DNA from 2 places in the Chloroflexus sp. genome. Region 1 is predicted to be linked to the other one. Evidence: riboswitches for the same ligand, from Rfam matches in the RefSeq annotation. Region 1 holds a riboswitch; the other holds the start of a gene.
What was found. Region 1 has a riboswitch for cobalamin ahead of AC01ZF_RS01450 (cell wall anchor protein). Riboswitches for the same ligand answer to the same signal wherever they lie in the genome.

Region 1 (15,846 bases):
GTGGCGGATCTGGCCGGGTGGTGATCCCAACCGTATGCTCGACAAGCAGGTATATCGGAACGCGCAGGTTGTTGATGAAGATGTATTGGCCGACGTATACGCACGCTACGCGCAAGTCGCCGAACTGACCGGACGATGGGAGGTTTGAATCAGAACAATTGATGCAACAGCCAATTGCCTTACAGTGCCGGGCCATGCTATAGTGTGGTTGTATGAGTCATCAGAGTTGCCAATGCAAGACGACAAGAAGGAGGATAAGTGATGACGCTCGATCCCGGCGGTATCATCGCATGGCTTTTAGTCGGGCTTATTGCCGGTTGGCTGGCCGGAAAGGTCACGGGCAGCTCGCGTGGGTTGGTCAGCGATCTTGTACTCGGTTTGATCGGAGCATTTGTGGGTGGTTTCATCTTCGGTCTGCTCGGTATTAGCGGGAATGCCGGTTTTTTCGGCAGTATAGTAGTCGCTACGATTGGCGCGGTCATTTTAATTTCGCTGAGCCGTGTCATATACGGCAAACGCTAAGTGACAGCGAACCAACTGCGTAGTCGTATAACCCCTTCACCGGTAGCGGTGAGGGGGATTTTGATATTTACAAACAGTTCCTGCTACTATAGGAACTGAGGATACACACTTGCCTCACAGGTTACAAAACACCGGTCAGGAGGTGGTATGAATGACGCAATCGAGTTTCTGATGCGACTATTACGCACACCGTCGGTCTCCGGACAAGAAGCGGCAGCAGTGCAGGTCATGGTCGAGCAAATGGCGGCGTTTGGCTGGGAAGCTTTCGTCGATGAGTCGGGCAGTGCAGTTGGGTGTGTGGGAACAGACGGGCCATTGGTCGTACTCCTCGGACACATCGACACTGTACCCGGCGAGATACCGGTACGGATCGTCGACGATAAGCTGTATGGACGAGGAGCGGTCGATGCCAAAGGGCCGTTGGCAACATTTGTGTGGGCGGCACGGCAAGCCGAGTTAGCCGGAACCTTACGTTGTCGCTTAATCATTATCGGCGCTACCGAAGAAGAGGCAGCCAGTTCACGTGGGGCACATGCAGCCCGCGATCGTTACCGTCCCGATTTTTGCATCATTGGGGAACCGAGCGGCTGGGATCGGGTTACGCTCGGTTATAAGGGACGGTTACTCGCTCACTACCACTACCACCAACCGGCAGCGCATAGCGCCGGTGAACAACGAGCTGCGCCGGAAGTGATGGTCGACTTCTGGCGTGCAGTTGAGAACTATTGCCAAACGGTCAATGCCGGACGTGAGCGATTGTTCGATCAACTCATCCCCTCACTGCGCCGGGTGAGCAGCGGTAGCGATGGAATAACGGAATGGGTAGAAGCAACCATCGGCCTACGTTTACCACCCGGTCTTGACCCAACAGTACTCGCCGAGACTCTCCGTCACTTGGCCGGCTCAGCCGACATCTCTTTTGAAGGTGCATGTCCCGCATTTCAAAGCTCACGCACCACGCCACTCGCCGGCGCTTTTGTCCGCGCCATCCGGCAACATGGTGGTCAACCGGCCTTTCTGCATAAAACCGGTACCGCCGATATGAACGTCGTCGGACCGGTGTGGCAATGTCCAATTGTTGCCTATGGACCGGGTGATTCACGACTCGATCACACTCCCGACGAACATATCGTGTTATCCGAGTATGGACGGGCCATTGCCGTGTTAGCCGATGTCTTGACGCAACTGCGCTGAGTATATTTTGGGAAAACACCTAATAGCAAGCAATTATCGAACACTTATTGTTGATAACGGTAATATACAGTTTATTTAGACTTGCAAATTCACAACAATATCTATTCGTCGTTGACGAACAGATGCATGTGTGGTACTATTGCCACAATTGAATATAAGCAACTGCGGGGTGTGTATCACCCCGCCGGTAGGGAGCCCGGAGGAAGCGAAGGGCTTAATTGGGGGAAGTCCGGTCAAAGGCCGGCGCAGTCCACGCTACTGTAGGTCGCCATTGGCGACGAGCCAGAATGCCCGTCCCTACTCGTTCGCTATCACACCCGCGTTGGTAAGGGAGTGAGGCGGTCGCAAGATTGGCATGCATTCTTGCCTTCGTCGATTCACACCCTCCACACGGCGTGGAGGGTATTTTGTTGCGATCAACGGGCGTGATCTGCGCGTGAGATGGAAGGGTAGGTTCGATCTGCAACGAAAGGACATGATTTGCTATGCGCCGCATATATGCCCTGCTCGTCACACTCATTGTGAGTCTCGTCGTCTGGCAACCGGTAATTGCCCAGACCAACGCCATTGAGGCGGCATTAACATGGGTTGCCGGTCAACAACAAGCTGATGGCAGTTTTGCCGGTTTTGGTCCCGGTGATACCGCCGATGCAATCGTTGCCTTTGTCGCCGGCGGGCAACAACCACCGGCGAACGCCGTTACCTATCTCGCCGGACAAGCGGCCACGTATGGAACCTCTTCGGCCGGCGCGACTGCGAAGGTCATTTTGGCTGCCGTCGCCGCCCAGCGCGATCCACTCACCTTCGGTGGCGTGAATTTAGCCCATCAACTCGGCACCTTCTACGATCCGGCAACCGGCCAATACGGGAGTGATGTCTACGGGCACGCCTTGGCATTGCTCGCCATCAAAGCGATGGGGGTTGAACCACCGGCAGCCGCCATCAATCGGTTGATCGCGTTGCAATTGCGCGACGGTGGTTGGAGCTTTGATGGGGCAGCAGCAACCGGCAGCGACACCAACACCACGAGCCTGGCGGTGATGGCATTGAGTGGCTATGCCCGCACCGCCGATGCACTGACGGCAGCACGATCCTATCTGCGCGGTCAGCAAAACCCCGATGGTGGGTTCCCCTACTCACAAACGTCGGCGTTCGGTAACGCCAGTGACGCCAATTCGACAGCAGCGGTCGTTCAGGCCATTCTTGCACTGGGCGAAAACCCGGACGACGCAGCGTGGAAGCAAGGTGATGCCACTCCGTTGAGCGCTTTAGCCGCATTTCAGAATAGTAGTGGCGCGTTCCGCTATCAAGATGCAATGCCCGACGACAACGCACTTGCCACCTATCAAGCCATTCCGGCGCTGGCCCGTCGGACGTTGCCGGTCGCAACCACGACGATCCCGACCGCGCAGAGCTTGATCGCACCTGCCGGCACGTTACCACGCACCGGTGGCGAACCGATTATACCCCTACCGTTGTTGGTTGTCGGCGGGTTGGGATTACTGGTTGCCGGGGTAGCGCTGCGACGCACATCGGCCCAAGTATGAATTTGTGACCGAAAGCTCTTACCAGTTACCTATGCGATCACTGCGATTTCTGTTGATTTTGTTCGCCGTCGCCCTCCTCTCCGGCGTAGCCGCCGCGCAACCGGCGGTCAACCGCGCCGGGATAGTAGTTCGCTTTGGTAACGGTGAAGTCTTTACAGCATGCGTGACGTTTAGCGAACCGAGTATCAGCGGTCTCGAACTCCTTGAACGCAGTGGCTTGCCGGTGATTAGTCAGCAGAGCAGGATTGGCGCTGCGGTTTGCAAAATCGGGGACGAAGGGTGTGACTACCCGGCTACAAGCTGCTTCTGTGCCCGCGAGCAGGGTCGAGTAGTTTACTGGGCTTTTTACCTGCGTGATCAAGATGGGTGGCGCTATTCTAACCTCGGTGCGAGTAATGTGCGGGTCGGTGATGGTGATTTACATGGTTGGGCATGGGGTCCAGGTGACACCAGTGGTGGGGCCGTTCCACCCGATCTTACCTTCGCCGACGTTTGTCTGCGGGAGACGGTAGCAGACTCGACGACAGCACCGACGGTTACGCCCAAACCGACCGCGAAGGCAACTGTCGGGCCAACGCTGACACCACCGCCAACCGCGACGGCACCGGTCATGCCCACGTCCACGCCCGTACCATCACCATCGGCAACTGCGACGGCACCGGTCATGCCCACGTCCACGCCCGTACCATCGGCAACTGCAACTGTGCTGCCGGCAGGCGGAGTTTCTCAAGAGACATCGACTACTTCAGGCGATAGCAGCCAGTGGTGGGGTTTTGTAGCATTAGTAGCCCTCTTGCTCGGAGCAATCGTCGTGACGCTCAGACGAAGGGGTGCCACTTGATCACACAGATGAACGGGTGCAGATGGTGTAGTTGGGGTAGCACGATCTCGTCATCTACCTAACCGTACCGACCTGGAAGAGCTTACTTATGCGCACCAGCATTTGGCTTGTTCGCCACGGCCAAACCGTTGCCAATCGCGCCCGTCGCTATCTAGGTCACGGTGACAGCCCGCTGACTACCTACGGTCAGCGACAGCACGAAGCTGTCGTCTGTCGCTTGCGAGCATTGCCATTCACCCACGCCATCGTTAGTCCGACCGAACGCACCCGCGCGCTGGCGGTTGCCATCACCAAACACCGCCCATCGATTGCTATCGCCGAAGACCCGCGTTGGCGCGAGATCGATCAGGGACAATGGGAAGGATTAACGTACCGTGAGGTACTTCAACGCTTTCCCGGCGATGCCCAAGCGCGCTGGACCGATGGGATCAACGGCAAACCGACCGGTGGCGAGAGTCTGGCCGACGTAGCGACTCGCGTTGGTGAAGCCTGGCACGAACTACGCTCACACTATGTCGGCGAACGAGTGATCGTTATCACTCATGCTACCCCTATCCAATTGGTACTCTGTTTCTGTTGTCAGACACCGGTAGCCGAACATTGGCGTTGGCGGATCGATCTGGGCAGCCTGACTGCCCTTGACATATACGGCTCATCGATCATTATCCGCATGGTTAACAACGTACCACCGATACGCTAGCGCATGGAGCTTTCTATGAACGAAATGCCGGTCCGCTCGGTCAATGGCTTCATCGAAGCGATCCGCTTTTTGACCATTATCCCCCTACCCGGCATACCGCCAATGAATGAACAGAGTGTGGTACGGGCCATCCCGTGGTTTCCGATAGTCGGATTGGTCATTGGCGGTGCGCTGGTAGCTACCGATCGCATAGTCCGCCCACTGTGGGGTGATCTAACGGCGGCAGTGATGGTGATGGCGATCTGGGGCATCATTACCGGTGGTCTCCATCTCGATGGTCTGAGTGACACCTTCGATGCGGTGATGAGTTGGCGGTCGCGTGAACGTAAACTCGAAATCATGAAAGATAGTCGGATCGGGGCGATGGGTGCATTAGCGCTGATCGTACTGATTATGTTCAAAGTAGCACTCATCGCAGAAGCGACAAACGTGTGGCCGGCGTTGCTGTTGGCCCCGATGCTAGGGCGATGGGCCGATTGCTATGGGATCTATCGCTTTCCCGCTGCCCGCGAAGGTGGACTGGGCCGGACCTTTAACGCGCAAGTACGTCAACAAGATCTGTGGTTGTCTTCGGCTATGATGCTCGGTGCGGCATGGCTTGTCGCCGGTATCACCGGAATCGTGGCTGCTGTATTCGTGTTAGGAGTTGCGCATCTGCTGGCAAGCTGGTGGGTACGCGATCTGGGCGGTCTCACCGGCGACACCTATGGTGCGCTCTGTGAAATCGGTGAAGTTGTGGCGCTGGCCGTACTGACGGCAAACCTGTCATAGGAGGTAGTGGATCGGAGACGGTACGTACCGACGATGTAGGCTATCACCCGCCCCGCGCCCAAAAGACAACGAAGAAGGATTGCGCATGCATACCCGCACGTGGCTGGTGTGGTTGGCTGCTACTACAGCGATCGCAATACTGGCCCCACACCCACTTTACCACCTGTTGATCATGTTAGCGGTCGGCTATGTATTCGTAGCGCGCCGTGATGATCGCCCACTGGCACGTAGTTTCCCACTGTTTGCCCGTGCCGGAGCAGTGATCTGGCTCAGTTACATTGTTTTTGCGGTGATCACAGTGGGTGGGCCACGCGGGGCCACAGTTTTGTTCAACGCACCGACATACCAATTACCGGTATGGTTAGGCGGAATTGTCTTGGGTGGACCGATCACCGCCGAAGCATTAGCGTGGGGAGCGACGCGCGGATTGAGCTTATGGACGCTTCTGCTGATCTTCGGTACGTTCAATGCCTTAGTTGATCACCATCGGTTGCTGCGTCTCGTGCCACGCTCACTCTTTCACGCCGGATTAGCCGTCACGATTGCCATCGCTTTCGCACCGGGACTAGTGCGCAGTGGGCAAGAAATTATCGCCGCGCAACGCGCACGCGGCCACCGCTTTGGCAGCATCCGGAGCTGGTGGGCGCTCGTCGGACCACTGTTAGCCGGGAGCCTCGAACGCGCATTGCAGCTCGCCGAAGCATTAGAGGCCCGCGGATACGGACGCACGCTCACCAAACCAAGTACTGGTCGTATGATCGGCCTGCTGCTTGGGCTTAGTATACTCGCTACCACATTGATAAGCTGGCTCTGGGCTGGCCCCACCGTTCTACCGATTATGGCTCCACTTGGCGGCATCGGGCTAGCACTCGTCTGGTGGTCGTCCCACCAACTCAGTCGGACCGTATCCCGAACGACGTATCGCCGTGAAAGGTGGCACCACCACGATACCATCACCTGTCTTACCGCTGTCAGTGCAGCCATCGTGATCGCCACGTTGCGGCTCCTCGAACCAACAGCTCTCGTCTACTACCCGTTTCCTCAAATCATACCCCCCACCTTCGATCTGCGCATCGGCGCTACCATCTTGGCCCTCGCCGTACCGGCCATACCGGCGCGCACATCAGCCCTGCGTCGCGCCCACCGGATCGTCGCCGACCGTCGTGCTGCGCGTCGCGCGGTCCAACAGCAGAGCGCATTTGCCGATTAGAGGCAGATAACCCTCTAACCGCCGGTTAGCAAACCGATCCATACGTATGGGTTGTATCACCACCCCCAACGTGCTATGCTCACAGTAAGGCGTGGCCTACCCTCACGCTGATACGTTTCCAATCGATAGCTCTCTGGCGGAAACACGAGGAGTGTTGATAATGGCAACATCTACCCTTAGGCGTGATGAAACACGCCCAGCTTGGCACAGCACCGATCTTCTTGAAGTGTACACACAACTCAACAGCTCACCAAACGGCCTAAGTAGCGCTGAAGCGGCTGAACGCTTAGCTCGCTACGGCCCGAATGAGTTGCAAGCTGCTATCCGCATCTCGCCATGGAAAATCCTGCTGGCCCAATTCCAAAACGTCCTGATCATCATCCTGTTGATCGCCACCGGACTCTCACTCTTGCTCGGTCACGGGATCGAATCGGTTGCGATTATCGTTATCGTGTTATTTGCCGTCCTTCTTGGCTTTATCCAAGAATATCGCGCCGAACGGGCAATCGAAGCCTTGCGCCGGATGGCGGCACCGAATGCAACCGTCCTACGTGACGGCAGCGAGCAGGCTATTCCGGCGCGCGAGCTGGTGCCCGGCGATGTTGTGCTCTTGCGAGCCGGGGATCGGGTGCCCGCCGATCTCCGGCTCATCGAAGCGGTCAATTTACAGATCGAGGAAGCAGCCCTTACCGGCGAATCGGTGCCGGTTGAAAAGAACGCAGCAGTGATCCTACCACCGACCGCACCGGTGGCTGACCGCAAAAACATGGTCTACGCCGGTACGTCAGTCAGTTATGGCCGTGGCCGCGGGATTGTCGTCGCCACCGGTATGCATACCGAGTTTGGCACTATTGCCACAATGCTCCAAACCATCGAGACCGGACGCACACCCTTGCAAGAAAATCTCGACCGAGTCGGGCACATGCTGGCTCGAGCAGCACTGGTCATTGTGGCAATCATCACCGTGCTCGGCCTTTGGCGCGGCCAGCCGCTGGTCGAGATGATCATCTTCGGGATCGCCTTGGCCGTTGCCGTTGTACCGGAAGCGTTACCTGCCGTTGTTACCATCTCGCTGGCTATCGGCGTCCAGCGTATGGCAAAGCGTAACGCCTTGATGCGCCGCTTGCCGGCAGTCGAGACACTGGGTAGCACATCGGTTATCTGCACCGATAAAACCGGAACCCTTACCAAAGACGAAATGACCGTCCGACGCTTGTTTGTGGCCGGGCGCTGGTGGGAGCTAAGCGGATCAGGGTACGCCCCCGACGGCAAGTTCTACTTTGCCGATCAACCGACTCCCCCTGATCCCGCGGTACAGCAACTGTTGCGGGGTGCCGCCCTCGCCTCCGACGCGCGCGTCGTTTATCGCGATGGACGTTGGCAAGCCCAAGGAGACCCGACTGAAGCGGCGCTCGTCGTAGCAGCAGCCAAAGCCGGTCTTGTCGTCGACGAATTGGTTCGTCAGGCACCGCGTATTGCCGAAATTCCGTTTTCGTCGGAAACTAAGCGCATGATCACGCTGCACACCGAGCAGGGCGTTACCGTCGCGTATGCGAAAGGAGCCCCAGAGGTCATCATCAATGCGTGCAGCCACTGGCTCTCGCCGACCGGCCTCGCCCCGCTCACTGCAGAAGATCGGGTAAGCATACTTGACGCAGCGCAAACGATGGCTAGTACAGCGCTGCGTGTCCTGGCAATCGCCGGCAAGACGCCAGCCACCTTAGACACTGCCGAACACGAATTGACCCTGTTCGGTCTCGTCGGTATGATCGACCCGCCCCGTCCTGAAGCGAAGACGGCCATCCAGACCTGCCAGCGCGCCGGCATTCGCGTGGTGATGATTACCGGTGACCATCCCCTCACGGCAGCCGCCATTGCTCGTGAACTCGGTTTGCTTGTGCATGGTCAGGTGATGACCGGGAGTGAACTCGATGCCATCAGTGATGAAGACTTTGCCAACATCGTCGAAACGGTCGATGTCTATGCACGGGTAGCACCGATCCATAAACTGCGCGTTGTCACTGCATTGCAACAGAAAGGGTATGTGGTCGCAATGACCGGCGATGGTGTCAATGATGCGCCGGCATTGAAGAAGGCCGACATTGGTATTGCAATGGGGATCACCGGGACCGATGTGACCAAAGAAGCATCAGCGATGACCATCACCGACGACAATTTTGCTTCGATTGTTGCGGCAGTGGAAGAGGGAAGGCGCATCTTTGGCAACATTAAAAAGTATTTGATGTATCTGCTCTCATCGAACATTGGCGAGATCACGCTTATGGCCGGCGCAACCTTTGCCGGATTGCCGTTACCCCTCACGGCCACTCAAATTCTTTATGTCAATCTTGCTACCGACGGCCTACCCGCACTCGCCTTAGCGGTTGATCCACCCGACGATGATCTCATGCAACAGCCACCACGCGACCCACGCCGTGGCATTTTCACCCGTCCTGTCGTCGGACTGATGATGGTAGGCGGGCTGTGGTCAGCACTGGTCAACATTGCGCTCTTTGTGTGGGCGATGCAGAGCGGGCGGAGTATGGTTGAGGCGATGACCATGACGTTTGTATCGCTCGTGCTCATTCAATTCTTCAAAGCCTACAACTTCCGCTCCGACCACCTATCGGTCTTTCACCGGCCCTTTGCCAATCACTGGCTGAACCTTGCTATCATCTGGGAATTGCTCTTACTATTGGCAGTGGTGTATCTCCCGTTTCTGCACGAACCGTTTAGTACCTTCCCACTGTCACCGATCGATTGGCTGATCATTACGCTCGTCGCGCTAACGGTGGTACCGGTGTTGGAGATGACGAAATGGGTGTTACGGCGACAAACCAACGGCTAACCACGATGCCCTGCCTAAGCGTACTACAGGCCGGTGAGGTGCTATTCGGGAATGTCGTAACTCAGTACCCGATTGAGAAGGCGGGCCGCCACGCGGGCGGCCCATTCACCCTACCGCTTCACTTGTCCAACACTCACAAAGCGCTCATTTCGGCAGGGTCTGTGGTTGCAAATAACATACGTGCCACCGGCAAATAAGCCGCAGCCCGGCGCACATAGTCGCGTGCTGTTGGATTCGCCCGAATAGCAACTGGATCGACGATGCCCTGATTGTGCCAGGCAGCCAGCGTGCGCCACGAGATAGGCTGACCTTCGATCGCCGCACGCCACACCCCACGTTCAAGGTTGGCGGCAAGATAGTTGATCGCGAGTTCGTCGTGGCTAATTTCGGTCGTAATCGCAGCGAAAAGTGCTCGTTGGTCGTGATATTGTCGCAGATCGATCTGGCTGCCTTCGACTCGTAGCGGTATGTGCAATATGCTGCCATCGGCGAGAGGCACCTCACCGGCCAAAATTTCAGCAGCAACTGAAGGGCGTAGGTTAGCCGGCCAGACACTGAAGTTTGCGCCTATCCCGCTGTTTACCTGTTGTTGCGCCTCTTGATACAACGGCGTCACCATCCGTAACGGCGGCGCCAGCTCTTCAGCCCAACCAAAGTTTTCGTTATAGAGAATGGTCGCCATGACAATGGCAAATTCGCGGTCACTCATCCCCGATAACTGCGGATGATTATGTCGTGCTGCGGCGGCCAGGATCGTACTGCGTGAGCGACGCATACGGGCAGCAAACTCGGGTCGCACATACGCTTCGATAGTGGGACCGGGTCGAGTGGGTGGAGCCGGGCGGACATACAGACCATCCTGGTCGGTATGGGCAGTTGGGGCACTCACGACTCGATCCACACCGATCAGGCAGAGCACAACGACGATCATCAACAAGCGTCGCATAGGTATTGCCTGTTGCTGAGCAATCCGATGTGTAGGACGTAACCCCTCTCATGATATGAGAGGGGTAAGACATACACAACAGTCTGTAGACGGAAGGCTCTATCGCTGCGATGGCAACAGCACTGCTGTTACAGTCGTGCCGCGTGCGTTGTCGGCTTTGGTTGTAAGACGATCAATATCACGAGGACAACCAAGCCCAACAGCACCAACGCAATGAGCTTCATGAGAGGGGTAAAAAAGTCGAGCAAACCAATGGCGCCAAAAGCGATGCTCAACCCGTAATAGCAGGCCACTACCTGCCGCTGACTCAGACCGAGATCGAGGAGTCGGTGATGGAGATGATCACGTCCGGCTTGCGCTGCCGAGCGCCCCCGTAAGGTCCGGGTTAAGATCAGCCAGGTCATATCAACCAGCGGCACCCCAAGCACAAGGAGGACGGTCGCCAATTTAGCTCCACCGATGAGGGCACAAATACCTAGCGTATAACCGATCGTCATCGCCCCAACATCACCCATAAAAATGCGAGCAGGGTGCGAGTTATAGAGGAGGAACGCTGCGCAGACACCGCTTAGCGCCAGCGGGAGCAATGCCACCGTGATTTGTGGTGGTTCGAGGGTGAGGGTATGCAAAGCCAAGACCACACCGGCAATCAACGTCACACCGGCAGCCAACCCATCAAGCCCATCGAGCCAGTTGACCATATTCTGCATCCCCACAATCCAGAACACAGTTGCGGCAATCGCCAACCACGGACTAAGGTTATGGAGATGGATTTGATACACGAAGGGAAAATTGAAGGCCGTAAGAATAATCCCGCGCGCTTCTGTTGGTTGGTCAAGTGCGTCAGAGTAGAGCGTATGATCCCACAAATACGGGCCAATGGCGACGAGCGCCGCAATGATATGGACCCCTAAGCGAGGCAACACCGGCAAGTCATAGAGATCATCGAGCAAACTGACACCGGCAATAATGGCAATACCGATCAGAAGCAAGCCGATCCGTAAGTGTTCAAACGGCGAACGGTGCAATACCGGCGTCAGCAGCTCAAACCCAAGACTGGCGATCAATGCGACGACCAACCCGGCTATCATCGCCAAACCGCCAACAACCGGTGTAGGTTCGCGATGCACGTGGCGTGGGCCGGGCTTTGCTACCCATCCTTCTCGTCGGGCCAAGGTAATCAGCGGTGGGGTGAGCAAGGCCGTAACGACGAAGGCGATCAGCGGTACACTAATCAGAGCCAGAATAACAGGCATGTGATCATCGCTTCACGTTCAAAGTGCGCCATCGGCAACGTATTCCAATACCGGCCAAGCAACTACCCCGTTCCAAACTGTCGGTCACCGGCATCACCCAAACCGGGCACGATGTAACCCCGTTCGTTGAGATGACTATCGATTGCCGCAAGATGGATCGCCACATCGGGATGGGATTCGCTCAGGGCTTTTACCCCTTCCGGTGCGGCAATCAAGCCAAGAAACTTGATCCGCTGCGCACCCCAACGTTTGAGAATATCAACCGCCGCGACAGCCGAGCCACCGGTTGCCAACATCGGATCGACAATGATTGTCAAATCGATATCAGGCTTACTCGGCAACTTATTGTAATAGGTCACCGGCTGTAACGTCTCGTGATCCCGGTAAAGGCCGAGATGCCAGACATGCACTGTCGGCAAAATATCAACAATCGCCTCAGCCATCCCCAAGCCGGCACGCAAGATCGGAATGATACCGATTCGTTCGGCTACCTCGAAACCTTCACAAGCAGCCAGGGGGGTCTCGATGGTAAGGGGTGCCAAGGCGAGGTCCTGGGTCGCCTCGTAAAACAACAACTGAGCAATCTCGCGCACCAATTCACGAAACTTCTTCGGCTCAGTCCGTTTACTACGCAGCAGCGCCAGCTTATGTTGAACTAACGGATGTCGTGAAACAAAGACTTGTGGTGACATATTCAATCCCACGTGCTGAATCTACCAAAAAACGCACAGACGCAACGAAATGGAAGCGAGGCGGCCTGGTATAGCCGCCTGCCACCGGTGATCGGCATTGCATCTCTGCGTTCGCAACATTATATTTACTCTTGGCTACGCGCGTTCGAGCTTATACCCAACTCCACGGACGGTGACAATGATCTTGGGCTTTGAGGGTTCGACTTCAACCTTTTCGCGCAACCGCCGGACACACACATCGACCAGATTCGTTTCCCCGACGTATTCGTAGCCCCAAACTTCACGGAACAGCACCTCACGGGTAAAGACCTGTCCGGCATTTGCAGCAAGAAAATAGAGTAACTCAAACTCCATCGGTGTCAGTTTGACTTCGGCGCCGCGCACCGACACCTTATGCGCGGTCGCATCAATGACCAGATCACCGACATGCACCAACGGCGGCGCAGTCCGCGCCTTTTGCATATCAACCCGACGTAAAATCGCTTCGACGCGCGCCACAAACTCGGCCACACGAAATGGCTTCGTGATATACTCATCGGCGCCACGCCGGAATCCCTGCACAATATCATCGGTGCCATCGCGGGCAGTGATGATAACAATCGGCACATCACTCTTGGCGCGGATTCGCTCGCAAGCGTCAAATCCATCAACGAACGGCATCATCACGTCGAGAAAGACCAGATCGAATTGTCCGCGATCGAACGCTTCGAGCGCTTCCATCCCATTAGCGACCACAACCGTCTCGTATTGCTGAGCTGGTAATGCCGTCTGGATCAGACGGCCAATCGAGGGATCATCATCGGCCACCAAAATCCGTCGTTTTGGCGGTGGCTGATCGGCAGCACGCTGAGTTGTACGATGGAAGAGTGGCATAGTCATTATCTATCGACGCCAACACTGATGGGCACCCGCAGGCATAGCTTACCCGTTCGGCGCTATACCGCCTCATCGAGCCGACGGCGATACTCGGACCGCGGCACCAGAATCGGGCGTCCACGCCCTTGAATCACTTCAGCATTCACGATACAGCGTCCGATATGCTCTTGTGAAGGCAGCTCAAACATCACATCAAGCAACACTTCTTCGACGATACTGCGCAATGCACGGGCACCGGTGCGCGCACTCATTGCCCGATCAACGATCGCCTCGAGACTATCGGGGGTAAACTCCAGCTCGCAATGATCGAGGGCAAACAATTTTTGGTATTGCTTAATAATCGCATTGCGCGGTTCGGTGAGGATACGAAGCATTGCCTCACGACTCAGCGGTTCGAGCGCCACGATCACCGGCAACCGACCGACAAATTCAGGAATAAAACCGAAATGCATCAAGTCATCGGGGATGATTTGGGCCAACAGAGCGCCCTCTTCTTCCAGCGGACTGACCGGATTGGTGCCAAAACCGATCAACTGTTTCCCACGCAGCCGCTTGGCGATGATCTTGGTAATACCCTCGAACGCACCACCGCAGATAAACAGCACATTGGTGGTATCAAACGGAATATACTCTTGCTGAGGGTGTTTACGACCGGGCAACGGGGGCACGTGGGCAACACCACCTTCGAGTATCTTGAGTAACGCCTGCTGCACACCCTCACCCGACACATCACGAGTAATCGAGGGATTATCGGACTTACGTGCAATCTTATCAATCTCGTCGATGTAAATAATGCCGGTCTGAGCGCGCTCCACATCGCCATCGGCAGCTTGAATCAGACGCAGCAAGATATTCTCGACATCTTCACCCACATACCCAGCTTCGGTCAGGGCGGTTGCATCAGCAATGGCAAACGGCACATCGAGGATGCGAGCCATTGTCTGGGCCAACAGCGTTTTACCGCTACCGGTCGGCCCAATGAGCAAGATATTACTCTTGCTAATCTCTACATCATCGATGCGGGCACCGGCCCGCACCCGTTTATAGTGATTATAGACTGCCACCGCGAGTGCGACCTTTGCTCGATCCTGCCCGATCACATACTGATCGAGGCGTTCACGCAGCTTGCGTGGCGTGGGCAAGCGCGCTGGGCCGGGCGGAGGCGTGCGACGGGCCGCCGGTACCCTCTGATCGTTTTCTTCGGCGATGATCTGACTGCACATCGCCACGCACCCATCGCAGATAAACACATTACCGGGACCGGCGATCAAGCGTTGCACTTCATCCTGTCCACGCCCGCAGAACGAGCAAACATACGGATCACGACCGGGATTACGGGTACGAGTCATGGGGAGTTCTCCAGACGAGCGGGTGGACGCCACAACCTGCGCCCACCCGGGCGTCATTACTTCTTCACATCCTCACGAATGAGGATTTCATCGATAATACCGTACTCTTTCGCCTGTTCCGGCGTCATGAACAAGTCGCGGTCGAAGTCTTTGGCAATCCGTTCAATCGGTTGGCCGGTATCTTTAGCCAGCAGCTCCCGCACCAATTGTTGGAGGCGGAGCAACTCACGTGCCATAATCTCGACATCTGGCGCATAGCCGCGTGCACCACCGCCTGCCGGGTGCATATGGATCGTTGAGTGCGGCAGGCTGTAGCGCTTACCCTTAGCACCACCGGCCAAAATTGGGGTTGCCATACTCCCGGCCATCCCAACACAAACTGTCGCCACATCAGGACGGATGTGGTGCATTGTATCGTAGATGCCGAGGCCGGCTGTGACCGACCCACCCGGACTATTGATGTAGAGCCAAATATCGCGATCGGGGTCTTCACTCTCAAGGAACAGCAACTGTGCAACGATCAGATTAGCAATCTGATCGTCGATCGGTGTTCCCAGTATAACGATCCGCTCCTTTAACAACCGTGAATAGATATCAAAAGCGCGTTCGCCGCGGCTGGTACTCTCAACAACCATCGGAATAAGCAATTCCGGTCGTTGCGAGAGCCATTCCGGACTCGGCATACTGCGCCATTCGTGGCTATAGCGCGTTGACCAATGCATAGGTACTCCTCACGTTTCATTCGTAGGACGGCTGGATGATTCCGCTGCCGTAACCGCGTCAACAGTAGATTCCAACGCATCCGACTGGGCAGCCTCGGTGGTCATCTCGGTCTGCTCACCACGAGCGATGGCCGAAATCAGCGCCCGCAACTTTTTATCGAGCACAATATTGGCAACCGAAGAGAGCAACTGGGTTGTTAGCGTTTCGCGGATCTGTGGACGACGCTCCTCCTCGTAGTCGGCCAAAATCCGCTCAATTTCGGCATCGATCTCTTCAGGAGTAACGGCCAAACCTTCCCGCTTGATCACCTCACTCAGCGCCAGCGTCACTTTTGTCTGCCGTTCAGCTTCAGGCATCAATTCGGCAACCGC
Region 2 (15,846 bases), on a different contig from region 1:
TTCTTCGTTTCGCACTTCTTCAGCCCGCTGACGAAGCATTGTCAACACCGGTAGTGCCTCTTGTGTTCGCAACCAATCACTAAACTCACGAACTTGCTCTTCAACAATCCGATTAGCAATATCTATCATGGCACTACGTAACTCAATCGTGTGGCTCACCACTTCGCGCAGATCATCGACGGTGAAGAGGTGAACACCGGGCAACTCGGCGACATCGGCGGCAATATCACGAGGGACGGCCAGATCGATCAGCAACATTGCCGGCGGGTCACAATCGCCGCAGGCTCGCATCCGTTGTTTATGGGCAAGTGCTTCGGCAACGTGGTGACGGTAAATGATCGGAACCGGCGCGGCAGTCGAGCTAATCACAATATCGGCGCGGGCAAGAGCTTCTGGTAGCGCACCGAAATCGAGCATCTCGGCACCGTAGCGTTCGGCCAATGCAGCGGCACGGGCCGATGTGCGATTGACAATGGTCAACCGGTTGGCGCCGTTGGCGATCAGATTCTGGGCCGCCAATTCACTCACTTCACCACCACCGATCAGCAATACTTCGCGTCCGCGCAGATCACCGAGCCGGCGGCGGGCAAGTTCAACTCCGGCTTGCGAGACACTGGCTGCACCTTTGCCGATAGTGGTCTCGTGGCGTACCCGTTTACCGGCAACCAGTGCGATTTGGAACAGGCGGTGCAACACTGAGCTGACGCTGCCGATCCGTTGGGCAGCTTCGTAGGCGCTCCGTACCTGACCTTGGATCTGTGCCTCGCCAAGAACGAGCGAGCGTAACCCGGCGGCAGTTGCGCACAGATGGCGGGCAACGGACTCACCCTGGTAAAAATAGAGAGTATAAACGAAGCTACCGGCGGGGCGACGGTGAAAGTTGGCCAAGAAATCGACCACGTGCTGCGCTGTCGTGCCCGGGTTCGCAACGCCATAAATCTCGACACGGTTGCATGTTGAGAGAATGACCGCTTCGCTGAACAGTGGTGGCGAACCGTTACCGGCTTGCGTCAGTTGTAACAGTGCGGACGGTAAATCGGTTTGGCTAAAGGCCAGTTGTTCGCGAATCTCGACCGGCGCGGTAGTGTGATCGAGACCGGCAAGGAACAGATTCATAGCCCTTGATCCTTTGCTCTGCAATGTGTATACGGTAAACGACGGAATCCCTCTTCCAGTCGGGTCGTTGAACACAATGGCCCAATCGACCCGTGCCGGTGCGCTGTTGCCACGGCACGGGCTGTCTCATTATACCCCATCTTAGTTTTAAAATTTACGTATATCTATACTTTTCTATGCATCGCCAATCACGGCCACTAACTGGCCCAACTCACGGCGCTGGCTGCGGAAGGCGCTGACATCAATCGTTCGTAAGAGGATGAGTGCAGTGCAGAGAATCAGCGCCTCGATCAGAAAGACGGTCACGTAAGCACCGGTTGGACCGACGACCAGCGCGATGATGTCACGGATGATACCGGCGAGCAGGTTCCCCAACCCACGGGCCGCGGCATCGGCGACACCCCACGCACCGATGAACAGCCCAACCTGTTGCGGTGTAGTCATATCGAGCATCAGTGCGAGGTTGGTGGCAGTGGCGATGCCGGTACCAAAACCGAGCAAAGCTACTGAGGGTACAAAGAGCGGTTGCAGGTGCAAGATACCACTGAGCGCGATCAGGGTTAGCCCACCGGCAGCAATGATACCACCGAGCGTTGCCCCTTGCTTATTGCTCAGCCATCGGCTAAAGAAGATACCGTGCAGCAAGAGTGCCAGGAGTGTCGCTCCACCCCACGTCGCCGTTAATTGGGTGGTGTCGCGCACGTTCATTCCAAATGCCTGGGCGCCATACGGTTCGAGTAATACGTCTTGACCGAGAATAGCCGACAACATCAACATCAGATAGACGAAGAAGCGTCGTGCCTGGGGGTCACTCACGACGGTACGTACCGAGTCGGCGACGCTATGTCGTTCTTCATGGCTGAACGGGACGGCGTTACGCGGCTCAAGCCCGATGAGACCAAGCGTACTAATCAACAGGGCAGCACCGGCACAAATCGCAAAGACCTCGATGAGGCGAGTGGGAGAGTAATCCTCTAGTGCGCGGCCGGCCCCGATTGCCGTTCCGATCACGGCGGTGATCATCATAAACCACATGACCGCAATGGTACGCGAGCGTAGATGCGATGGCGACAGATCGCTGGCAAGGGAAAGGTACGACACAACCGCAACGTTGAAACCGATACCCCACATGCCAAAGATGAGCAGTGCCAACATTAATCCCGGCCAGAAGTTGGCGTCCATTGCAAAGGCGGCAAACGGCGTGAGCGCCGAGCCAACGACGCAGAGGATAATCCCCAGTACGATGTAGGGTGTACGCCGATACCCCCACAGTGGATGCCGGTCAGAGAACTGACCGATGAAGACTTGAATGGGCGAGAAGAGGTGCGGCAGGATGATCAGCGCTGCCACAACGCTGGCCATAATGCCGAGTTCGTGGATCATGATCCGGTTGAGCACACCGGTAATCGGTACTAAACTAACGGCGGTAGCCATGTGGATCATGCCTAAACGGATCATTTTCAACCAGTTCATCCTACACTCCTCTCTTCGGTAATACCTTCTAGACGATCTTCGAGATCTTGATAAATCTCTTGCAGGCGATTGAGCGTTGCTTCATCAGCAGCCCAAAAGCCGCGTCCGGCAGCTTCGAGGAGACGACGAACAACGCCGGCGGTGGCAGATGGGTTGAGGGCGGCCATCCGCTCACGCATTGCATCGTCGAGGGCATAGGTAGCGGCAATCTCATCGTAGATCCACCCTTCGACGGCGTTAGCCGTGGCACTCCAGCCATAGGTATGACCGACACGCGCCTCGATTTCACGGACACCGGCAAAGCCGTGGGCTAGCATTGCTTCGTGCCACTTGGGGTTGAGTAGCTTGGCCCGTGTTTCAAGCCGTAGCATCGTCTCAATCGAGGCGATGCGGCTAGCACCGGGTGAACTGATCGCATCGGCAACCAATACCGGTGGTGCATTACCGCGAATCCGTTCTACACTCTTGGCGATCCCACCGAGATTCTCGTAGTAGTTGTCGATGTCGGTTAGACCAACTTCAAAACTATCAATGTTTTGGAACGTGGCTTGGACGTGCCGCAATGCTCCTTCAAGGAGACCACGTGCTTCGCGCCATTGGCCATTGGCAGTGCGAACGAAGCTCTTACGCGACAAGAAGGCATCGCTGAGCTGATCTTCACTTTCCCACGTCCCACTCTCAACGAGAAAGTTGACATTTGCGCCGTAGCTACCGGGCGCATTGGCGAACACGCGGATAGCTGCTTCTTCCAGTGAGATGCCCGTCTCGGCTACTTGGGCCAGCGCGTGGGCGCGGATGAAGTTCCACTCTGCCGGTTCGTCGGCGGTAGCGGCCAGATACGCGGCGCGGTCGATCAAGCGCATCTGGTTGCCGAGCAGGTCGCGGAAGATACCGCTCACCGTCACAACCACGTCAATACGCGGGCGACCGAGTTCGGCCAGCGGACGCAGCGCAACATCTGCCACGTTACCGAGTTCGTCGATCACCGGACGGGCGCCGATCAGGGCCAAGATCTGTGCGACCCCTTCGCAATCACTCTTAAGGTTATCGGTACCCCACAGCACAATTGCGATGCTCTGCGGCCAAGCTCCTTGCTCAGCGCGGAGACGGGCAAGTAGTTCGTTTGCCAATGCTTCGCCACGCTGCATCGATACCGGGGTGGGTACGCGATACGGATCGAGGGCAAAGAGGTTCCGACCGGTTGGGAGAACGGCCGGGTTACGTACGGCGTCGTTGCTCGGCGAGGGCGGGATGAAACCGCCGCGCAGACCATGCAACAGGTTGCGCAGCTCGTCGTTGGCGAGCAGGCCGTTGCGCAGCTCGGCCAGTTTGGGCCAGAGGGGACGCAGCGCAGTGGCGGAGACGAGATCAGCCAGCTTGGCGGCGACGGCTCGCGCGCCAGCCTCGGCATCGTGAGCCTCGGCATAGGCCAGCATCGCCGCGCGGCCACGGGCCTCGATCTCGCGCATCTGGTTTTGGGCCGCCAAATCGCTGCTCAGGCGGGCGCAGAGCTGCTGGTAGTCGATCCCCATCCCGCGCGCAATCAGGGCCGGCAGGCCGCCATTGGGCTGCAAACTAGCGTACAGCAGCAAGAAATCGGCCAATTCGGTGGGGGCGGGCGGTTGGCCGAGGACGTGCAAGCCGAGCGGGATCATACGCTGCTCGATGCGTAGCAGCTCGTGGGCCAAGCCGGCGACGTCGGCATGATCGTCGCCACTGCTTTCCATAGGAATACCCAGTTGCGCCGCCCGGTCGCGCAGATCGGCCACCAGCGCCGGATCGGGATTGCACTCGTACTGCTCGATCGCGTCGCGCAGCGCGCGCAACCCTTTATAGAGACCGGCCTGCTGCACCGGCGGCACAAGGTAGCTGACTAGCGTGGCCGCGCCGCGTCGTTTAGCGATGGCCGCCTCGCTCGGATTGTTGACGCTATAGACGTAGAAATTGGGCAGCGGCCCGATCAGACGCAGCGGCCAGCAACGCGCGCTGAGACCGACCTGCTTGCCCGGCATAAACTCCATCGCGCCGTGGGTGCCGAGGTGAATGACCGCATCGGCGCGGAACTTGTGCGTGATCCATGTATAGAAAGCGGCGAACGCATGGTTCGGCGCAGCATCTTTGGCGAGGAGCAACCGCATCGGGTCGCGTTCGTAACCGAAGCTGGGCTGCACACCGATAAAGACATTGCCAAACTGGCGGCCAAGAATCCGAATACCGCGTTGATCTCGCCACAATTCACCCGGTGCCGGACCCCAATACGGTTCGATCTCGGTATAGGCCGGGAAGAGGCGGCGATACTCATCGGCGCTCAGCCAATCGGCGATGTGGGCATCGGCCCCGTGGGCCGGGCCATCGGCCAACAACAGATGGCGCAGTTCATCGACACTGTGTGGCACCTCAACGTGATAACCATCGGCAGCGAGGGCTTTGAGCAGGTGATACAGGCTGGCAAACACATCGAGATAGGCCGCTGTACCGACGGTACCAAGAGCCGGGGGGAAGTTATAGATGACAATTGCCAGCCGCTTCTGCGCATTGGGCATGCGTCGCAACGCAACCCGACGGACAATCCGGTCGGCAATTTGCTCGATTTCGGCTTGAGCCGGTGCGAAGCGCTGCCCGTCGGCTGCCGGCCCCCCGAAAATCAACGGTTCGGCAGCACCTTCGAGTTCGGGAATCGCCACACTTAAGGCCTGCTGCACCGGCGTGAGACCGTTATCATCGGCGCGCCAGTCATCGATACGTTGAAAGGCGAGGGGCACCAACCCCAGATACGGTCGGTCAAAGCGGGTGAGGGCCTCGGCAGCTTGCTGCGGTTGGCTCTCGGCAGGACCACCAACCAAGGCAAAGCCGGTTGCATTGACCAATACATCAACATCGGCCAGCTCTTTATCGAGCAGCGGTCGTAGATCGAGACCGGCGGCGTAGGCAATGCGGGCCTCTAGCCCACGGGCCTCGATGGCCCTTGCCAGCGCATCAATGTGGGGTGTATTACCACTCAGGACAACCGTGCGCAGGGTCAAGATGCCAACGCTGCCACCCTTGGGAATACGCTTACCGCGCCAACGGCGGTAATCGTTCAGTGAGGTAAATAACTCTGGTGCGTCAGGATGGTACAGTGCGGTTTCAGGGTAACTCAGCGGATCGAGCTGAGGGAGCTTTGGGCGCGGCTGCGGGCCGTAGCGTGCAATCAGAATACAGAGCAAACGGTAGAGGTTTTCCGGCGAAGCGTTCAGCCAATACTGGTGGCTGGTGATATAGGTATAGAGATCACGTGACGTGCCGGGAATAACCTTCAAGACCTTGCTCAGGTTGCGCAAAATTGCCAACTGGCGCCGCGCTTCACCGGCCCCGCCTTGAGGACGGAGTTTTTGTACCCACCGCCGTAGTGGTCCCGGCTCGGTATCGCTCTCGCGGCGCAGGGAGAAGCCTCCGATACGGGTACAGCGGATCAGGGCCGGGTTGGAGGTAATAATCAGGGTTGGCTTTTCGTAGTGGGCCAGCCGTTCGGCCAGCGGACGCACCAACTCTTCACTAAATAGTCGTGCGCCAAAGACAAAATCGGCAATCGCTAAATCACGATCGAGCTGTGCCCATCCTGCTGCATCACGCAGAGTCGACGCATCGTACACCGCCAGGCTCAGCGTAACCTTGTGTTCGCGCCGCAGACGGTCGGCGGCTGCCAGCAGCGCCGGACGATGATTACCGTCGATAGTTAGAACCACAAAGTGCATGGGTCTTCCTCACCAGTCGTACAGGCAGAACCGGTGTTTAGGCAAAAGGTACCTCTAGCAGCAGGAGCTAGTCCTGCCGCCAAGGCCGGTAGGCGATAACCTGCGTGTCAGGACACGCTCTTGTGTCGTTACGCCTCTACCGCGCGGACAGCTTCAATCTGCTGCTGCGACGCGCTGTGGCCGATTGGGACCGGGGTAGTTGGGGAAGCCGGGTAACCCCTTCCAGCGAATCGCCTCGGTTGTCTTACGGGTAGGCAGCCGGTAGATCGCCAGCAAGCGGAGCGCAATCGCTGCCTTGAGCCGGGTTGATTGCGCCAGCGCTACCGGGTCTTTGCGTCCCTCCAGTTCACGCAGTTTGCGGTCGTATTCAACCAGCTTGTCCATATAACCGAAGAACCGCGGATCGTCGAGGTTCATCGTTTCTGGATAGACTTGTGTGGCAATATCGTTGCACAGCCGAATGACCTTCTGGTCGTAATCGCGCCAGTTAAGGCCGAGAGCGGCGTAGAAATTGGCTCGGCGGGCATCATTCAGATACATCGTTGCATAGACGGCGAGTAAGAAGAAGCGGATCCAGCGTCGGTTGGCTCCTTCGAGCATTTCCGGTTGCGAGCGCATCAGGAGGGCAAAGAACTCGCCGTGACGATACTCATCGTTGCACCACTGCTCGAACCATTTAAAGATCGGGTGGATGCAGTATTGCGGGTTCTGTTCCAGGTGACGGTAAATGTTAATGTAGCGCGAATAACCTATCTTTTCCGAGAGATACACCGAGTAGAAGATAAACTTGGGTTGGAAGTAGGTGTATTTCTTGCGTTTCTGCAAGACGGTGAGATCGAGGGCGACATTCAGATCGGCCATTGTGCGGTTCAGAAAACCGGCATGGCGGCCTTCATCTCGGCTCATATACTTAAAGATGGCCCGTAAGGTTGGATCGTGTAAATGCTTGACCATCTCGGCATAGAGCAGACAACCGCTAAACTCAGCCGTGCATGAGCGCTCGAGAAAATCGATGAACGCATCGCGTTCAGGCATATCATCAAAGTTTTGCAGAAACTCGTCAGTGCGGCGGAAGTGCGTGCGGTTGTAATCGTAGGCAAACTCGTCGCGGATCCAGTCGAATTCGTCGCGCAGACCGTTGCGATCGATTTCAAGTTTGTCGATGGCTTTGAAATCGGTGGTGTAGAACCGAGGTGAGAGAATGGCCTCTTTGAGGGCATGGCGGGTCGTGCGACTGAACTCACCGGGCATTTCTATCATCAAGGGGTTGATCCAAAACATGCTCTGCTCCTTTGCGCTCCTGTTCGTACCAATCGTGACACGGGCTTCGTACCCGATACTAACCTTACGGGTGTTCGACCAGCTCGTTGATCTCGACGAGGCTACTCTTCTTGGTCAGGAAACGTCGCAACCAGCTCGCCTTATACAGCCGGATGGGGCTGCGGTAGCAAATCTCACCGTTGGTACGTCCGTCTTCGGTTGGTGGCAGATGCATAATTTCGAGCGTATCACCAGGCTGAATCTCCATCCCTGGCGGTAGATCGACGTGGAAGTGGAAGTGTTCATGCTCGCTCTGTAAGCGGACGAAACCCTCACCCTCCAGCAGCACCTCGCGGTTGTACCACTTGTGCAGGATAAATGCGGCTGCACCAAAGGCCATCACTACCAGCAATCGTCGCATGGCTTGCTCCTGTAGTTGTGTTTCTGAACTACAACCTTATAAAACGCGGTCTATGTGACCGGTGATACCGTAAGGTAAAAGTTGCCGTGCCAGGTATCTCATATGCGGCGAGCCTCGATCAAGGTAACGTGATAAAACCGACTACGAATCGGATGGAGGCGATGGACGCGCAGACCGGCGCGGGTGAGAATCGCCATCACTTCACGGTCACGGATCATTTGGATCTCAGTACGGCGCTGGCTATGGGGAAACCAACCGCCGATCCAATGCAACGCGGCGAGCAATGAGTTGTACGGTGCGTAGGTCAGCAGCAGGGTATGCTCGGTGAGCTGGGCAAGATGGGTGCAGAGCTGGCCGAAGAGGGGTTGCGGATAGTGGATCAACACATCAAAGCAGGCAACCACCTGTGCCGGCTCCTGCAATGACTCGATATCGGCTTCACAGCACTCAATCCGATCGGCGAAACCGGCTTCGAGTGCAGCGCGTTGGGTAGCAGCAACCATTTGTGGCGCAATATCGACCGCACGAACCCGATAGCCGCGACGGGCCAACATGAGACTAAATAAGCCTACGCCACAGCCCACATCAAGGGCAGTGGTTGGGGGCGGTTGATCGGCCAACCAGGTGTCAGCCACAGCCAGCATCCGGTTGTGGCCTTCCCGAATACTTTGGCGGACAAGGGATAGGGGGGCGTTGCCGTAAATTGCCGACCAGCGTTCAAAGCCCAAACCGTTGAAATAGTCGCGCAATTGAGCTTTGTGCTGCGAGACCTCAAGCACGTTGTTCTCCTCTAGCTATGTATGTAGTCCAAACTTGGTACTACGTTCACAAAGTATGAAACCGTGCTTACACTGATAGACCGGCTTAAGGGTAATGTAGTGCTGAATCAAAACTACGAACGTTCAAACAAATTGTAGCATGAGAGTCAATCTCATGGAATATAGACAATCATTGTGCAAAATCTTTGCGTTTGGTTAAATTGAGTGAATATCGCACACTAATGCCATGAAAATTGCTCAAAATATCGTCATTGGTCGGCCAACTATGGTCAGTATTATTGTATAAGGGTAAAGCAAACGAGGCTTCGTGCCGTGCTATAATGGTTCATTAGCAAATAGTTTCGTCCACCGGAGGGGCTGATGGAAGGCTATATTGTGGCCGGCACCGAATCGATGGCAGATCGGATCGATCTGCGGAGCGATACGGTAACCCTGCCTAGCCCGACGATGCGAGCGGCAATGGCCGATGCGGTGCTCGGCGATGATGTGTACGGTGAGGATCCGACGGTCAATGCGCTCGAGCGTTTGGCCGCCGAGATGGTCGGTAAAGAGGCGGCAGTATTGGTTCCGAGCGGGACAATGGGGAATCTGGCGGCGCTGCTCGCTCATTGTCAGCGCGGGCAACGGGTGATTCTCGGCAACGAAAGTCATATCTATCATTACGAAGCCGGTGGTGCGAGTGCTTTGGGCGGGTTGGTGTACCATCCGTTGCCCAACACTGCTGATGGTCGGATCGATCTTGATCTGTTGGCAGTTGCAGTCACAAAGGTGGACGACGCCCATTTTGCACCGCCCGGTGTGATTTGTCTCGAGAACACCCATAACCGGTGCGGGGGCGTGGTAATAACTCCTGAGTATCTGGCACAGGTACACGCCTTGGCCCGTGCCCACGATCTGCCAGTGCATCTTGACGGTGCGCGCATTTTTAATGCGGCAATCGCGTTGGAGGTGCCGGTTACGGCCTTGACTGATCACGTCGATACGGTGATGTTCTGTCTCTCGAAGGGATTGGCGGCGCCGGTTGGTTCACTGGTGGCCGGTCCAGCGTCGGTGATCAAACGGGTACGGCGGGTGCGAAAGATGCTGGGTGGCGGAATGCGGCAAGCAGGTGTGATCGCCGCTGCGGGTATCGTCGCTCTGACCGAGATGATTGACCGTCTGGCCGTCGATCACGCCAATGCTCGTTTGCTGGCCGCCGGTTTGGCCAAATTGCCTGGGGTTCAGATTGATCTGAGTAGGGTGCAGACCAACATTGTCCGCTTTACCTTTGTTCATCCCCGGCTTAGTGTGAGTGAGTTGCTAGCCGCACTGCGGACACAGGGTATCTTGATGGGAAGTATGGGTTCAACCAGTATTCGCGCAGTGACCCATTATGGGATCGAGCGGTCGCATATTGAGCATGTGATCGTGGTGGCTGCTGAGTTGTTGGCGTAGGTTGGCTCTTCGCTTGGATGTTCGTCGGGCCAAGAGATGGGGAGAGCAGGTAAAGTGTTCAGCCTTGGTCATGCAACAAGGTGAAGTATGGATGCTTCTTGTCAGCTTGCGGTACTGCTTTCATTATCAGGTGAGGTAGTAGCTTGCAGCGAAGCCCTACGTCCATTACTACCTGACGTTACTCCTCTCTTACCTGATCTGGTGCATACTGAATCGGAAAACGAAGTATTGCTGCAAGGCCGTCGTTATACCGTTACCTGCCAACCGTTGTTGAATGAAGCGGGTGCGACATTTGCCTTCCTGATCGCTTTTCAAGCCGTGTCTGTTCGACGTGCCGAGCATCGGTTGAGTGAGATGGCGCTTGTGCTCTCGAACAAGCTCGATATCGAACACGTGTTGGAGCAGGTGATGCGCTTTGCGATGGAGCTCCTCGACGCCGATGCCGGTTCGTTGCCGCTCTACGATCCCGAACGTGAACGTTTAATCATAGGCCATCTGGTCAATCTGCCGGTTAATACCCTTACTCCGCTTGTGGCACAGCGGCGCGGTTTGATGTGGCAGCTCATCAAGCAACGAACGTCGATCCTTATTGCCGATTATCCCCAACATCCGGTAGCGCTGCCCGAACTGGTTCGTCTTGGGGTACGCTCATTGCTAGCAACACCGATTATCTACGGCAATACGCCGTTGGGGATTCTCGCCCTCTATCGTATGCGTGATGAGCCGTTCCAGGAATCGGATCGCGACATCTTAAAGGCTATTGCTCTGCAGACGGCAATTGCTCTACATAGTGCCCGTATGTATCAGCGTGCTGTGCGCGATGCCGACGAGCGGTATGCGCTGTACCAAGCTAGTTTGGAGATGGGGGCTACCCTCGATCTCGAACAACTGTATCAAGCTATTCATCGTGCCGTGTCGCATCTGGTTCGTCATAGCCGATTGATGATCGCAACACTCGTCGATCAACGGACGGCCGAATATGTCTATGTGTATACCCCAGACGGTCGACAACCGGTGCAACGCTGGCCGGTGACGCACGGCTTAGCCGGTTATGTTTTACGGTTTGGGGTATCGTTGCGCTTATCAAGTGCGCAGATGTTGCCCGCGCCGGGCGCCGAGCCATTGCCCGAGCTTGAAGGCGATCTGGCAGAGGGATCATTTATGGCGACACCATTGATCGTCGATGATCGTATCATCGGTGCATTGGTTGTCGGTAGCGAACAGGGCGATGTGTATGCGATGTCCGATCTGAGTGCACTCGAATTACTGGCGGCAACCGTCGCAGTAGCATTACACAACGCTATGCGCTTTGCCCACATCCTGTCGTTGACGATTACTGATGTGTTGACCGAACTGGTCAATCGCCGGCATTTTTTTCAAATCCTCCACCACGAAATCGAGCGGTCGCGCCGTTACCGCACGCCGGTGAGCATTGCAATGATTGATCTCGACCATTTTAAGCAGGTAAACGACACATACGGTCACGTCGTTGGTGATACACTGTTACGCGAGGTGGCCATGCGTTGCTGTCGGCATGTGCGTGATGTTGATATTTTGGCCCGCTATGGTGGCGAGGAATTTGGCTTGATCTTGCCGGAGACGCAATACGAATCAGCTTTGTTAGTGGCCGAGCGGTTACGTCAGCAGGTTATGTCAGAACCTTTCACCGTTGATGGTTATCTCATCCCGATGACCTTGAGTATCGGGGTTGCCAGTTTTCAGGCCGATATTCATCCTGATCCATCTTCATTAGTCGTTGATGCCGACCGGGCGCTTTACCTGGCCAAACAACGTGGGCGCAATTGTGTCTGCGGCACAAAGGAGTTGTCTCGTTATGCCGAATCCTGATTTTGCCTACGTGCAACGTATTCTCACCAGTCGAGTCTACGATGTGGTGGAAGAGACCCCATTACAATTTGCACCGTTATTGAGTGAGCGGCTTGGCACAAAGATTTTTTTTAAGCGCGAGGATCTCCTCCCGATCTTCTCGTTTAAGCTGCGTGGTGCCTACAACCGTATGGCCCATCTTAGCCCTGCCGAGAAGGAGCGGGGTGTGATTACTGCTTCGGCCGGTAACCACGCGCAGGGGGTAGCCTTCTCCGGCCAACAGTTGGGGATTCGTACATTGATCGTGATGCCGGTAACGACGCCGGAGATTAAAGTTGCCGCCTGCCGTCGTCGTAATGCCGAGGTCGTGCTCTATGGCGATAGCTATAGTGACGCCGAAGCCCACGCGTACCGCGTACAGCAAGAGTTGGGGCTGACGTTTATCCATCCCTACGACGATCCGTTGGTGATTGCCGGTCAAGGGACGATTGGGCTAGAGATTTCGCAGCAGATGCGGGCTGAGCGCTATCGGGTTTTTGTGCCGGTTGGTGGCGGCGGTTTGATCGCCGGAATTGCCATCTTTCTCAAGAGCATCAACCCCAATATCGAGATTATCGCCGTTGAGCCAGACGATTCCGACGCGATGTATCAGAGTGTGCGTGCCGGCTATCGGGTGACGCTCGATCAGGTGGGTATTTTCGTTGATGGTGTGGCGGTGCGGCGTGTAGGTGAACATACGTTTGCGATTGTGCAACGCTACGTCGATGATTTTGTTCGTGTTACTACCGATGAGGTTTGTGCAGCGATCAAAGATGTGTTTGAGGATTCGCGTGCCATTATGGAGCCGGCGGGTGCGTTAGCAGTCGCCGGTTTGAAGCGGTATATTGCCGAACACGGTGCCGATCTGCCGGCGGTTGCACTGACGTGCGGTGCGAATATGAATTTTGACCGCCTGCGCCACGTCGCCGAACGGGCCGAGATCGGTGAACGACGCGAGGCGCTGTTTGCCGTGACCATCCCCGAACGACCCGGTTCGTTTAAACAGTTTTGCCGGGTGATCGGGCCGCACAATATCACCGAGTTCAACTATCGCTATGCACCGCGTCCCGATGCCAACGTCTTTGTTGGTATCCAATTGACCGACGCGCGTCAGCGCCATGAACTGGCCGATCGGTTGCGTCAGGCTGGCTATACCGTCGTTGACTTGACCAACGATGAGTTGGCGATTATCCATCTGCGCCATATGGTTGGGGGACGCGCACCGGAAGCAACCGATGAGCGTCTCTTCTCGTTCGAGTTTCCCGAACGGCCAGGGGCGCTGTTGCAGTTCCTCGAATCGCTCGATGCCTCGTGGAATATTAGCCTGTTCCATTATCGTAATCACGGGAGTGCGCATGGCCGGGTGTTGGCCGGTATTCAGGTGCCCGATGCCGACCTTGATCGGTTTTACGCTTCATTGTCGCGCCTCGGCTATCCCTATCGCGAGCAGAGTGATAATCCGGCGTATCATCTCTTTCTGAAGTAGGTGCCTTTGCGCGAGGCGTAGCAGGTTCCTGGATAGAGTTGTGTTATAATCACAGTAGGTTTGCACGTAAGCAATTGCATACTCATCGCGGTGACCCGTTAGCCCGGATGCTAGGGCGTAAAGGTGGAAGCTGGTGCAAGTCCAGCGCTGTGCCGCAACTGTAACCGGATGTGATATGCCGGAAGCCAGGACGCCTGCCGCGATGTATTCTCGTTCAGCCCTTCTCGCGCCAAGGAGGATGAACGAAGCGCGTTTTTGCGTTATCGTTTCATAACCCCAGCCGACGAGAACGGTTGGGGTTTTTGTTTATATGTCAACGGAAGGAGCATGCTGTGTCGGGCGAGACGACAACTCCTTTGGGGCCGGGTTCATCACCGGAAGCGGAAGCGCGACGTAAGGCAGTGCGGGCTAGCCATACGCCGAAGGGCTTGGTAATTGTCAATACCGGTAACGGTAAAGGCAAAACGACGGCGGCCCTCGGCATCTTGTTGCGCGCTTGGGGCCGTGATATGCGGGTAGGCGGCGTACAGTTTATCAAGCACGAACAGGCAAACTTTGGCGAGTTGCGTGCGCTGAAACGTATGGGTATTACGCTGACGCCGATGGGTGATGGCTTCACATGGACGAGTCGGAATCTCGATGAGACCCAAGCACGGGCCCTGCACGGCTGGGAAGTAGCGAAGCAGCAGATTGCCGGCGGCGATTACGATGTCTTTTTGCTCGACGAGTTTACGTATGTGATGCACTACGGCTGGGTGCCGGCCTCTGAGGTGGTGGAGTGGCTGAAAGCGCATAAGCCGCCGATGTTGCATCTGATTATTACCGGTCGGTATGCGCCGCCGGAGTTGATCGAGTATGCCGATTTGGTGACGGAGATGCACGAGGTGAAGCATCCATTCCGCGATCAGGGCATTCGCGCCCAGCCGGGGATTGAGTATTGAGGGATCGCGGCAGGGGATTTTTTACCGCAGGGGACGCAGAGAGCGCAGAGGATGAGAGTGGTGGGTCGGCAAGCTCGGTTTCGAGCGTGATAGATAAGACAACCCTCTGCGTCCTCCGCGCCCTCTGCGGTAAACCTAACACGAGCAGCGAGGAACCATGGCTGAATCGCTCAAACGTAACATGGTGCAGCGCCTCGACGGGCGGATGGTCAATGCTGGCGCGCGGCGCGGGATGCTGATTGTCTGTGCGACTGGCTGCTGCTGCGGCCACACCGAACGCGGTTTTGCCCCGGTGCCGACCGATCGCTACCACACGGAATGGGAACGGCGACGGTTACGCAACCGGGTTCATCTCAGTCAGGGCGGTTGCTTGGGGCCGTGCCCGTTGGCGAATGTGGCCCTCTTGTTGATGGATGGCAGGCCCTACTGGTTCCATTCGCTGAACGATCCAGCGCTCATTCCGATCTTGTACGATTTTATCGAAGATCTGTTGGCGGCTGATCAGCCGTTGCCGCCGCCGCCAGCATTAGCGCCTCACCTGTTCAACGGCTTTAGCTGGGATGGGGTGAGCGCGCCGGCAGCGAGCGCCGAGCGCCTGCCGGCAGTGGCTGGCGATGGCATCCTCGTGCTGAGCCAAGCCGATACCGACCTGCTCACGTTAGAGCAGGCGCTCGACCTGTTGTCCGATGGTTTTGCGCCGGTGCGAATGGCGCACGTGGGCCGGTTGGCCGACCCGGCGGCGATTGACCGTTTGCTCGAACAGCATCTGCCCGCGGCGGCAATTGTGGTGGCGCGCTTGCACAGTCCGGCGGCGTTTGCCTACGGTCTCGAACGGCTACAACAGTGGGCGGCGTCAACCGGCGGCTTCCTGCTCTGTCTGCCGGCAGTCGAGCAGGTTGATCCTGATCTGATGGCGCGTTCGACGGTTGGGGTGCCGTTGGCAATGCTGGTCAGCGCCTATTTTCACGCTGGCGGTGCGGCCAATCTCGCCAACGGCTTGCAGTGTCTGAGCGATCACCTACTGGCGAGCGGGTGGGGCTACGATCCGCCGGTTGAATTGCCGCTCCACGGTATTTACACCCCACCCCAACCGCGCCGGCGCAGCAAGGCGGCCCAACCAGCGTTGCCGGCGGCTGATGCGCCGGTGGCCGGATTGCTCTTCTACCGCGCTCATCTGCTCAGCGGCAATACCGCTTTCGTCGATGCGCTGATCGCCGGCTTGCAGGCGTGCGGCTTGTGTGTGCGCGCGGTCTACACTCAATCGCTCAAAGAGCTAAATGCGGCGGGGATGCCGGTGGCGCTCGAGCTGCTACGCCAAGCCGAGCCGGTCGATGTA

Region 2: another riboswitch for cobalamin. It lies ahead of cobO (cob(I)yrinic acid a,c-diamide adenosyltransferase); the one in region 1 lies ahead of AC01ZF_RS01450 (cell wall anchor protein).

Annotation. Positions count from the first base shown of each region.
Region 1 covers NZ_JBWGQH010000002.1:5,921-21,766, forward strand. Annotated here, with positions in the region: gene AC01ZF_RS01435 (phosphoribosylaminoimidazolesuccinocarboxamide synthase) at 1-148, shown strand, start outside; gene AC01ZF_RS01440 (GlsB/YeaQ/YmgE family stress response membrane protein) at 262-522, shown strand; gene AC01ZF_RS01445 ([LysW]-lysine hydrolase) at 670-1,716, shown strand; cobalamin riboswitch at 1,890-2,030, shown strand; gene AC01ZF_RS01450 (cell wall anchor protein) at 2,202-3,263, shown strand; gene AC01ZF_RS01455 (hypothetical protein) at 3,295-4,104, shown strand; gene AC01ZF_RS01460 (histidine phosphatase family protein) at 4,193-4,804, shown strand; gene cobS (adenosylcobinamide-GDP ribazoletransferase) at 4,820-5,575, shown strand; gene AC01ZF_RS01470 (energy-coupling factor transporter transmembrane component T) at 5,661-6,785, shown strand; gene AC01ZF_RS01475 (cation-translocating P-type ATPase) at 6,946-9,633, shown strand; gene AC01ZF_RS01480 (hypothetical protein) at 9,767-10,579, opposite strand; gene AC01ZF_RS01485 (glycosyltransferase family 4 protein) at 10,708-11,835, opposite strand; gene upp (uracil phosphoribosyltransferase) at 11,898-12,527, opposite strand; gene AC01ZF_RS01495 (response regulator transcription factor) at 12,663-13,400, opposite strand; gene clpX (ATP-dependent Clp protease ATP-binding subunit ClpX) at 13,463-14,752, opposite strand; gene AC01ZF_RS01505 (ATP-dependent Clp protease proteolytic subunit) at 14,809-15,474, opposite strand; gene tig (trigger factor) at 15,484-15,846, opposite strand, start outside.
Region 2 covers NZ_JBWGQH010000011.1:3,285-19,130, reverse strand. Annotated here, with positions in the region: gene hemA (glutamyl-tRNA reductase) at 1-1,116, opposite strand, end outside; gene AC01ZF_RS07405 (BCD family MFS transporter) at 1,291-2,589, opposite strand; gene AC01ZF_RS07400 (magnesium chelatase subunit H) at 2,586-6,323, opposite strand; gene acsF (magnesium-protoporphyrin IX monomethyl ester (oxidative) cyclase) at 6,477-7,604, opposite strand; gene AC01ZF_RS07390 (hypothetical protein) at 7,669-8,004, opposite strand; gene bchM (magnesium protoporphyrin IX methyltransferase) at 8,103-8,783, opposite strand; gene ltaE (low-specificity L-threonine aldolase) at 9,144-10,217, shown strand; gene AC01ZF_RS07375 (GGDEF domain-containing protein) at 10,305-12,065, shown strand; gene ilvA (threonine ammonia-lyase, biosynthetic) at 12,052-13,569, shown strand; cobalamin riboswitch at 13,641-13,785, shown strand; gene cobO (cob(I)yrinic acid a,c-diamide adenosyltransferase) at 13,902-14,510, shown strand; gene cobN (cobaltochelatase subunit CobN) at 14,668-15,846, shown strand, end outside.